Regions from separate parts of the Brevibacterium zhoupengii genome, predicted to be linked through region 1. Evidence: riboswitches for the same ligand, from Rfam matches in the RefSeq annotation. Region 1 holds a riboswitch; each other region holds the start of a gene.
The links. A riboswitch is a leader RNA that binds a small molecule or an ion and turns the genes downstream of it on or off. The one in region 1 is predicted to bind thiamine pyrophosphate.
Positions count from the first base shown of each region.

Region 2: another riboswitch for thiamine pyrophosphate. It lies ahead of LQ788_RS04120 (TenA family protein); the one in region 1 lies ahead of thiO (glycine oxidase ThiO).
Region 3: another riboswitch for thiamine pyrophosphate. It lies ahead of thiM (hydroxyethylthiazole kinase); the one in region 1 lies ahead of thiO (glycine oxidase ThiO).

Region 1 is NZ_CP088298.1:1,939,426-1,942,697, reverse strand. It holds gene LQ788_RS08805 (2-dehydropantoate 2-reductase) at 1-641, opposite strand, end outside; gene thiE (thiamine phosphate synthase) at 678-1,346, opposite strand; TPP riboswitch at 1,370-1,472, shown strand; gene thiO (glycine oxidase ThiO) at 1,463-2,680, shown strand; gene thiS (sulfur carrier protein ThiS) at 2,677-2,925, shown strand; gene LQ788_RS08785 (thiazole synthase) at 2,927-3,272, shown strand, end outside.
Region 2 is NZ_CP088298.1:926,019-929,290, reverse strand. It holds gene LQ788_RS04135 (hypothetical protein) at 1-174, opposite strand, end outside; gene LQ788_RS04130 (HutD family protein) at 388-903, opposite strand; gene LQ788_RS04125 (VOC family protein) at 950-1,312, opposite strand; TPP riboswitch at 1,421-1,526, shown strand; gene LQ788_RS04120 (TenA family protein) at 1,526-2,245, shown strand; gene LQ788_RS04115 (ATP-grasp domain-containing protein) at 2,380-3,272, shown strand, end outside.
Region 3 is NZ_CP088298.1:3,288,663-3,291,934, reverse strand. It holds gene LQ788_RS14980 (ATP-binding cassette domain-containing protein) at 1-280, shown strand, start outside; gene LQ788_RS14975 (sugar ABC transporter permease) at 277-1,488, shown strand; TPP riboswitch at 1,778-1,881, shown strand; gene thiM (hydroxyethylthiazole kinase) at 1,869-2,735, shown strand; gene thiE (thiamine phosphate synthase) at 2,732-3,272, shown strand, end outside.

The sequences.
Region 1 (3,272 bases):
GCGGCGATGAAGATCCACTTCTCCCACAGGGCGTCCGTGATGTTGTCCAGAATCTGCAGCTTAAAGCCGGGTACATCGAGGGCCTGGGCAATGGAATCCGGGACGCCTGTTCCATCGAGGTCGCCGATGGTCATAACCGCGAGGTCCGTCATCTGGTGGATCGCGCCGTCCTTGATCGTCCCGACGATCTTGACCAGACCGCCCAACACCTGGCCGGGGAACTCCTCGACCAATCGCTCGATCTGAGCCATACCGTTGAGGAACGGAATGATGAGGGTGTCCTCCCCCACTGCAGGTCTGATGTCGTCGATGATCGACTCCAGACCGTTGGCCTTGACCGCGACGATCACCAGGTCGAAAGGCGTCGAACTCGAGCCGTTGGCAGTGGCGGAATCGCCGGGTGCCAAATGCGCAGCTGACGGATCAGTCTGGGCGAGCTCGGCTGCGGTGAGGACGGGGATATGGTTCGTCCGGTCCTCACCGGGGTCAACGAATCGCAGACCGTTGGCACGCATCGTCTGTGCTCGGGCTTCGCGGACGAGGAACGTGACATCGCGTCCTGCTTCGAACAGACGGGTTCCGAACGCTCCGCCGGTTGCGCCGGCTCCTGCGATGAGTATCTTCACTGTGTGCTCTCCCATGTCAGATGGATTCCGTGGCTTCTGCGTTGCGCACTGTCACAATGCCTGTTTGAGTTCCGCGGCCGCAGCCGCAGGGTCATCTGCTGCGGTCACCGCGCGGACGACGACAATGCGCTGTGCACCGGTGGCCTGTACTTCCGCCAGTCGCTCACCAGCGGAGATCCCACCGATCGCAAACCAGGGTTTGGCTGCGCTGGAGGCGAGCGCACGCAGGGGTTCGACTCCGATGGCGGCCCGGCCGGGTTTGGTGGGGGTCTCCCACACGGGACCGAGACAGAAATAGTCGATCTCGGGGTCCGCCTCGGCGGCGTGGGCCTGTTCGATGGAGTGTGTCGAGCGGCCCAGGATCACGTCGGGGCCGAGGACCGTGCGTGCCTGTTCGCTGGTGAGGTCGCCCTGACCGATGTGGAAGACGTCGGCGCCGACGATGAGGGCCACATCAGCACGGTCGTTGACGGAGAACAGCTTTCCGTGCCGGTGGGCTGCCTCCCTGAGGACTTCGAGTGCTTCGATCTCGGCTCGGGCTTCCAGGCCCTTGTCGCGCAGCTGGATGATGTCGACGCCACCGGCATAGGCGGCATCAAGGAATTCGGGGAGATCGCCCTGCGCGCTGCGGGAATCGGTGCAGACATAGAGCCTGGACCCGCGAAGCCGGGCGAGTCGTGTGGCTCTGTCTGTGTCGTGGACTGCGGCGTCCATTGTCATATCTGCGGCCATGCTCCTAGAGTAGAGGAGTTCGCGGGAGCCTCATAAAGGGGCTGAGAGGGCTTTGTGCCGACCGTTCAACCTGATGCGGATCATGCCGCCGGAGGGAGAAGCACGTGCACGTCATTGTTGTGGGAGCCGGGATCATCGGCTTGTCAACTGCCTGGAATCTGCGCCGTCGCGGCGTCAGCGTCACCATCGTCGATCCGGCTCCCGCCATGGGTGCCTCCCATGCTGCGGCGGGGATGCTGGCCCCGGCCGCCGAGGTGGTGTGGGGGCAGTCTCCCCTGTACCCCCTGATGCGTGCCTCGGCAGACTTGTACCCGGACTTCGCCGCCGAGCTGGCTGCCGCCTCCGGTCATGATCTGGGGTACTCGAGCGCCGAAACCTTCGTGTGCGCCGGTGACCGTGCCGATCTCGCTTCGCTGCGTGAGCTCATCGACCTGCAGCGAGCAGCCGGTTTCGACGTCTCCCTCGTTCCCGGGTCAAGGGCCAGGGATCTGGAACCGGCGCTCTCACCCGGGGTAAGCGGAGCTGTCACGATCCCCGGGGACCATTCGATCGATCCCCGCCGAGTCACCGGCGCACTGCTGGCCATCCTCGGCAACGCCGTTGTCCGTGCCCGAGTGACCGGTCTGCTCACTCAGGCGGGCCGGACCATCGGTGTCGAACTTGAAGATGGGACGAGGCTCAAGGCCGATCAGGTCGTCGTGACCGCCGGCGGCTCCTGCAACGACATCTCCGGAGTTCCCGCGCTGCCCCTGCGCCAGGTCTGGGGCGAGGTGATCAGACTGCGGGCGCCCGAGACTCTGGCCCCGCTTCTCACACGTACGATCCGTGGACTGGTCAAGGGTCGTCCCGTCTACGTCGTGCCTCGACCCGACGGTGAACTCGTCCTCGGTGCCACGAGTCGTGAAGACGGTCGCTCCGGGATCAACGCCGGCGGCGTCCACCAGCTGCTGCGCGACGCCGAACGTCTCGTCCCTGCCATCCTCGAGGCCCAGATCACCGACATCACCACCCGCGCCAGGCCGGGCTCACCCGACGACGTGCCGATCATCGGGCGCATCGACCCCGGCTGTGTGGTGTCCACCGGGTTCTTCCGGCACGGCATCCTCCTCGCCCCGCTGGGTGCGAGCCTCACCGTCGACCTTGCGTGCGGGAGCGAAACCTTGGCGGGGCCGCCGGGGACACTCGCCGCGGTGGCACCTGCCCGGTTCACCGAAGCCGCTCAGGCTCAGCACCTCACTCCTGCTCACGACCTCACCCCTGCGCAGCACCTCCAGACCACACCGACCGAAAAGTTTCAGCAACCGACAGGGAGCCAACTGTGACCGACACGATCAGCATCACGCTCAACGGCGAGCGCCATGAACTCGCCCGACCCACCACGGCCAGGGACCTCGTCTCCGGCCTCGTCGACAAGGACATCACCGTCGATGGCACACCCGTCGACGGCAGTCGTCTGGGCATCGCGCTCGCCGTCGACGGTGAGGTGATCAGGCGCGGGAAGTGGTCTGAGTTCACCTTGGCCGAGGGGCACAATGTCGACATCGTCACCGCTGTGCAGGGAGGCTGACATGAGTTGGAACGTCGACGAGGTGACCCTGAACTCCCGACTGGTCATGGGCACCGGTGGTGCCAGTTCACTGAGCATCCTCGAACAGGCTCTGGAAGCCTCGGGCACCGAACTGACTACTGTGGCGCTGCGCCGCTATGACGGGACGGCCCGGGACTCGGTGTTCGCCCTGCTCAACCGTATGGGCATCCGCATCCTGCCCAACACCGCCGGATGCTATACGGCCCGTGATGCTGTGCTGACTGCCCAACTGGCCCGGGAGGCTCTCGAGACGAACTGGGTGAAGCTCGAGGTCATCGCCGATGAGGAGACTCTGCTGCCGGATCCTGTTGAGCTGTTCAGGGCCG
Region 2 (3,272 bases), 1.0 Mb from region 1:
ATTCGGCGGCATCACGGGCGTGGTCACCTGTGAGGGCGCCGTCGGTGACGACTGGGTGCTTCTGGCGTGTGCGGCGGCGAGTTCTTCGGTGATCAGAGGCAGGGTCTGAGACGCCTGCGCGGCTGCTGTGCCTTCTTGCTCATTCGGTCTGCCTGACTCATGCTGATTCGACACCAAATTACCTCCGATGACTGGCCTCTGAGTCCAGTATCGGCTGGCTGTTTTCGGGGTTCCTGACCCTTCCCTACGAAGGCTGGGACAACACTGTGAGAAGACGGCAACTCTATGGTCGCTGACCTGCGATGATACCGACCTGTGTGACGCACGGGACAGGCGCTTTGCAGGATATTCGCAGGTCCGGAATCGGTGTCTGCGACACCTTATTTCTCAGTGCAGAATGGCCACGCCGAGGTGGTCCGGAAACACGTCCATCGTCTCGAGTTCCAGCAGCTGGAATCTCGGGTATCCGGGGCCCGGTTCCAAGGTGACTGCGAATAGCCCTGAACCGGTGAATTGCGTCGACACCTGTAGGGCATTTTGTTCCGAGCCGGCTCGGCCAACTGTCTCGACCATGAGATTGAGCGCGAAGCACGGCTCGTCCAATCCGACGAGGGAGACGTTCTGCGCCCCACGGAATCTCACCGGTGCTGCCGGCGTCACCGAGTGCATCTGTCCGTCTATTTCAAGGGTCACCTCGGCGCCTATGGGAAGGAAGGTGCGCGCCAAGCCCGGCAGCGGCGAGAACTCGGCCTCACGGTCCAGTCGCGCGATGCTCAGGCGCCAGCGTCGAAGATCCGGGGTCAGTTTCTGGGACTTGATGAGTGAGACGAGCTCAGTCGTCTCCCCTGCCCCATTGGCCCACGGAACCGGATCGAGGTCGTCGAAAGAGGTGATCACGCGCATGTGATCACTCTAGTCTCGACTCAGCTCGTGGCTGCTGGTGAGAACGTCAGTTCAGGACGAGGCAGAACGGGTGACCTGCTGGATCGAGGAAGACGCGGAAGGTCTCACCCGGCTGGTCGACAGCCTTCCCTGCACCGAGTTCGACCACGGCGGTCTCGGAGACATCAAGGTCATCGACGACGACGTCGATGTGCATCTGCTGCGGGTGGGACTGCCCCGGCCAGCTGGGTGCGTGATAATCCTCGACCTGTTGGAAGCAGATCGGGGGCCAGGATTCGGATGTGATCTCTGCCCAGGTGCCGTCGTCATCGACTCTGACCTGCCAGTCGAGGAGTTTTCCATAGAATTCCGCGAGTTCACCGGCGTCGGGAGCATCGATGACGATGACGGGCTGCTTTGCGATAGCCATGGTCGAAGTCTACGCGTCGCCGGTGACACGGTGAATAGAGCAGGCAGGAAGGCTTGCTGTTCGCTACGCCCGGTCCGAAGTGCCCGCAGACACACCGATGCTAGGCTCGAAACACCACAGGGGAGCGCCAGGAGACAGGCGCTGAGAGTGCGCAAGCAGACCCTTCGAACCTGATCCGGTAAACACCGGCGGAGGAAGTGAGGTGTGACACCGATGAGCGATATCGACACGAAACACACGATCAGCAGCATTCGGCTGACCCCAGGAGGGCCGGTTGCGGCGCTGAGAGCGGAGGCGTCTTCCGCTTGGGAGGCTGCAGTCGGGCACAGATTCATCACCGAACTGATTGCCGGCACGGTCGACGATTCCGTGATGAGAAAGTACCTGATCCAGGACTACCAGTTCTTCGAATCATTTCTCTCGATGCTCGGCGCATGTGTCGCTCACGGCGATGCCGTAGGGCCGAAGCTGCGGTTCGCCAAACAGCTCGGGTTCCTTGAAGCCGACGAGGATTCGTACTTCCTCATGGCCTTCACCGAGGTGGGTGTCCCTGCGACCGACTACGCTGACCCCCAGCTGGCTGAGCCGACTGAGGGCTTCCGTGACCTCATGGACGAAGCCGTCGACTCGGCCTCCTACGCAGAACTGCTGGTCGTGCTCGTCATCGCCGAATGGCTCTACCTCGATTGGGGCGAGCGCTCGGATCCTATGCCTCCACGCCGGGTGCATTCCGGGTGGATCGACCTGCACCGTGGTGAGGATTTCCGGGCCTGGGTGCAGTTCCTCATCGACGAACTCGAGCGAGTCTTCCCAACTGGCGAGGACACAGAATCCAGCGCGGCGCGATGCCGACTGGCTCACATCTGGCACCGTGCGGTCGACCTCGAACTGGCCTTCTTCGACGAGGCGTACGCTAAGAACGAAACCCGGTGAAGCTGGAGCGCTCGGTTCACATTCTGCGTCCCTCGCATAAACGAGGTCGCTCGGATTAGGATTGTTGAGCAGAACAGGTGTGCGGGTGCATCCAGTCACCCTTCGCCGTCGCTGGAGGATGCGAGGTAATACAGATGAGCACACAGCTGCTTCCCGTAACGGACGATCCGGCAGTCTACATCATCCATGACAATCCGGAATGGATCGCTCCCTTTGCCCAGGCCCTCGAGCGATCAGGTGTCAATTTCGTTGAGTGGCTGCTGCCTGATGTCTCGATCGATCTCACGACGGAGCCGCCGCAGGGCCTGTTCTGGTCGCGGCTGTCTGCCTCGGCGCACACTCGCACGGATCCGCATGTCAAGGACTACGGACGTGCGGTGCTCGCTTGGCTCCAGGTCGCTGGGCGCACCGTCATCAACGGCGCCGACGTCTACGAGCTTGAGGTGAGCAAAATTCGCCAGCACCGTGAGCTTGCCGCTCGCGGCTTCGACACGCCCCGCACCTCTGCGGTCTTCGGCAGCGCAGCATTGTCCACTGCTGCACGCGACTTCAACCCGCCCTTCATCACCAAACACAACCAGGGCGGCAAGGGTCTCGGCGTGCGCCTTTTTCAGTCCCATGCCGAGCTTGACGAGGCTGCGAGCGACTTCGCTCCCGGTGGTGCGAACGAGCCGATCGACGGGATCACACTGGTCCAGGAGTATGTGCAGCCGGCGCAGCCGTTTGTCACTCGTGCCGAGTTCATCGGCGGCCGGTTCCACTATGCGGTTCGAGTCGACGTCTCCGATGGGTCCTTCGAATTGTGCCCCGCCGAAGCGTGCGAGATCCCTGGCGCTTCTGCCGCACCGGTCGACCCGTTCGCCCTGCGTGAGGACATCACCGCGCAGACGCCCCTCATCGGCCGGTTGGAGGCGCTTCTGAGCGAACTGCGCATCGACATCGCAGGCATTGAGTTCATCGAGACCGCCGATGGTCGCCAGGTCGTCTACGACATCAACACCAACACGAACTACAACCCGAACGTCGA
Region 3 (3,272 bases), 1.3 Mb from region 1:
GATGTTGGACGAGCCGACGGCGGCACTCGGCGTGGCACAGACCGCGGAGGTCCTCAACCTCATCGAGCGTCTGCGCGAACGAGACCTCGGAGTGCTCCTGGTCAGCCACAACATGGCCGATGTCCAGGCCGTGTGTGACCGTGTCCACGTTCTGCGCTTGGGTAAGGATGCCGGTGACTTCCCCGGTGACGAGCGTACGGATGTGCTGGTCGCCGCGATCACGGGAGCCAACGACAATGTCGTGACTCAGCGAGCGACCCGGAGGGGTGAGCGCCGATGACCCGCAACTCGTTCATCACCGACGAACGCATTTCGAGCGAGGGGTTCTTCGCGACATTTGTGCGTCGAGTCAAGGAGGGCCAGCTCGGCTCCTTCCCCGTGATTCTGGCGCTCATCGTCATCGTCATCGTCTTCCAATCGGCGAACAGCAAGTTCATCTCACCGGCCAACCTGGTCAACCTGTCCACGCAGGTCGCGTTCCTGGCGATCCTGGCGTTGGGCATCAACCTCATCCTGCTCCTCGGCGAGATCGACCTGTCGCTGGCGCAGCTGGGTGGACTCTCCGCCTCGCTGCTGGGCGTGCTGGTCGTCAGGCAAGGGGTTCCGCCCTTGATCGCACTGGTCATCATGCTGGTGTTGGGCCTCGTCGTCGGAGCGATCCAGGGCTGGTTCTTCGCGGTGGTCGGAATCCCGGCCTTCGTGGTCACTCTGGCAGGACTACTTGCGTTCACCGGGCTGACCTTGACAACTCTGGGTGTGCAGAAGAACCTGTCGATGGCCGACACCTTCGCCTTCGACTTTGCGAGCTTCTACTTCCCGGCGATCTGGGCCTACGTATTCGGGGCAGTCGCCGTCATCGGCTTCGGCGCCGGGATCATCTACTCGAAGCTGCGCCGTCACAACGAGGGACTCGACAGCCCGAGCTGGACCTCGGTGATCGTGCGCATCGTCATCCTCACCGTCGTCGTCTTCGGCTTCCTCATTCTGGTCAACCAGGACTTCGGTCTGGCGATGCCGTTCTTCCTCATGATCGTCATCGCAATCGTCATCGATCTGGTGCTGCGCAAGACCAAGTACGGTCGCTCGATCTACGCGGTCGGCGGCAAGGTCGAAGCCGCCAGGCGTGCCGGCATCCGCGTGACATGGGTGCGCGTCAGCGTGTTCATGGCCGCCGGTGTGCTGGCCGCATTGTTCGGCTTCATCAAGACCGGTGTGACGACCAACGCGGGATCGACGCTGGTGAGCACGCAGGACCTGCTCAATGCGATCGCCGCAGCGGTCATCGGCGGCACTTCGCTCTTCGGCGGTCGCGGCACGGCCTGGGCTGCGGTGCTCGGTGCGCTGGTCGTCGGGGCGATCAACAACGGTCTCTACCTCATCGGCTTCAACTCTGATGCGCAGCAGATCATCACCGCGCTCGTCCTGCTCACAGCTGTCGTCATCGACGCCCTGAGCCGTCGCGGACAGCGCTACGTCGGGCGGGGCTAGCTGCGTTCGCGGCGAGTTGCGCTCGCGGTTAGCTGCGTTCGCGGTCAGCGAGGGTCGCCCTCTTGCTCAGCAAGCTCTCGAGGTATGACCCAGCAAACTCATCGAGCGGACCACTTAGCGTCGAAAGTACCGGTTACAGCTGGTGCTCTGGATGATAAGTGGTCCGCTCGATGTGTTGGCATGCGGGCGCCGAGGCGGGCCCGGGGTCTGGTTCGCCTGTCTCGGGTTCCCGCCTGGCCTTCTTCGGGCCGCCGCTTCGCCCAGCCTCAGCCGTGCTGATACAGTCGTGGGCAATGACATGGGGTGCCTGACGTTGATCGCGTGAGGCTGAGAGAACACCCATCGAACCTGATCTGGGCCATACTAGCGAAGGGATCGTCATGGTTGACTTCGACCTGCGTTCTGCCAATGCACGACTGCGTGCGAGCAATCCACTTATCCAATGCATCACGAACACAGTGGTGCAGCAGTTCAGCGCCAACGTGCTCCTGGCCATCGGCGCCGCACCGGCGATGCTCGACCACGATGCCGATGCCGCACAGTTCACGCGCATCGCCAGCGGACTGCTGGTCAACTTCGGCACCGCCACGAATCAGCAGTTCCTTGCCGCCGACGCCGCCATCGACGCAGCCAACGAAGACTCCAAGCCCTGGGTCCTCGACCCGGTGAGCATCGGAGCCGTCGACTTCCGCACCACACGAATCCGTCGCGCGGCGAACTCTTCACCCACTGCCATCCGTGGCAACGCCTCCGAGATCGCGGCACTGGCCGGAGTGGGCCTGGGTGGTCGGGGAGTGGACTCCACCGACGAGGTTGATGCCGTGATTCCTGGAGCCGTCGAGTTGGCAAGATCTACCGGCTCGATCGTCGCGATCTCGGGCCCCAAAGACGCGATCGTCGCTCACATCGACGGGGTCGACCATGTCGCCCGCCTTGATGGGGGACACTCCTATATGCCGCTTGTCATCGGCACCGGCTGCTCTCTCGGTGCAGTCACCGCCGCATACCTCGTGGGCGCAACGACCGCCTCGGCGAGGTTCGAGGCTGTGGTCGCCGCCCACGCTCACTTCAAGGTCGCCGGTGACGCCGCTGCAACCGGCGCGAACGGACCCGGCAGCTATTCGGTGAACTTCCTCGACGCGCTGCACACGCTGACCGCCGAACAGTTGGCGGGCGCACAAGTTGAGGCAGGCACGATCGAGGCCGGCGCGGTTGAAGCCAGCGTCGGTGAAGGATCACAGTCATGAGCGAAGCCAACTCTCGTCTGGCCGGGATCGACGCCCGCCTCTACCTCGTCACGGACTCGGCGCAGTGCCGGGAAGCTGGACGCAGCGTCGCCGAAACTGTCCGCGAGGCAGTGGCCGGGGGAGTGGGGATCGTCCAGGTCCGCGACAAGGACATCGACGACGATGCGTTCTACACGTTGACTCGCGAGGTCATCGCAGCCGTCGACAGTGCAGTGGCCGACAGCGCGACGGTAGAGACAAAGCGCCGCGTGCCCATCGTCCTCAACGACCGAGTCGCGGTCGCCCAGCGTCTCCTCGCCGAGGGAGAAGAAGTCCACATCCACGTCGGACAGTCAGACACACCTGTCGAGCAGGTACGCGATCTCCTCGGCCCCGAACCCCTCATTGGTCTGTCTGCGGCCAACTATGCCGAATTCGCTGCAGCCCGGGCATCGGGAGTCGTCGACCTCGTCGGCATCGGGCCCGTCTACGACACCACGACGAAGACCGACGCACCCGACGGAATCGGGCCCGACCGCCTCGGCGAGCTTGTGGGTG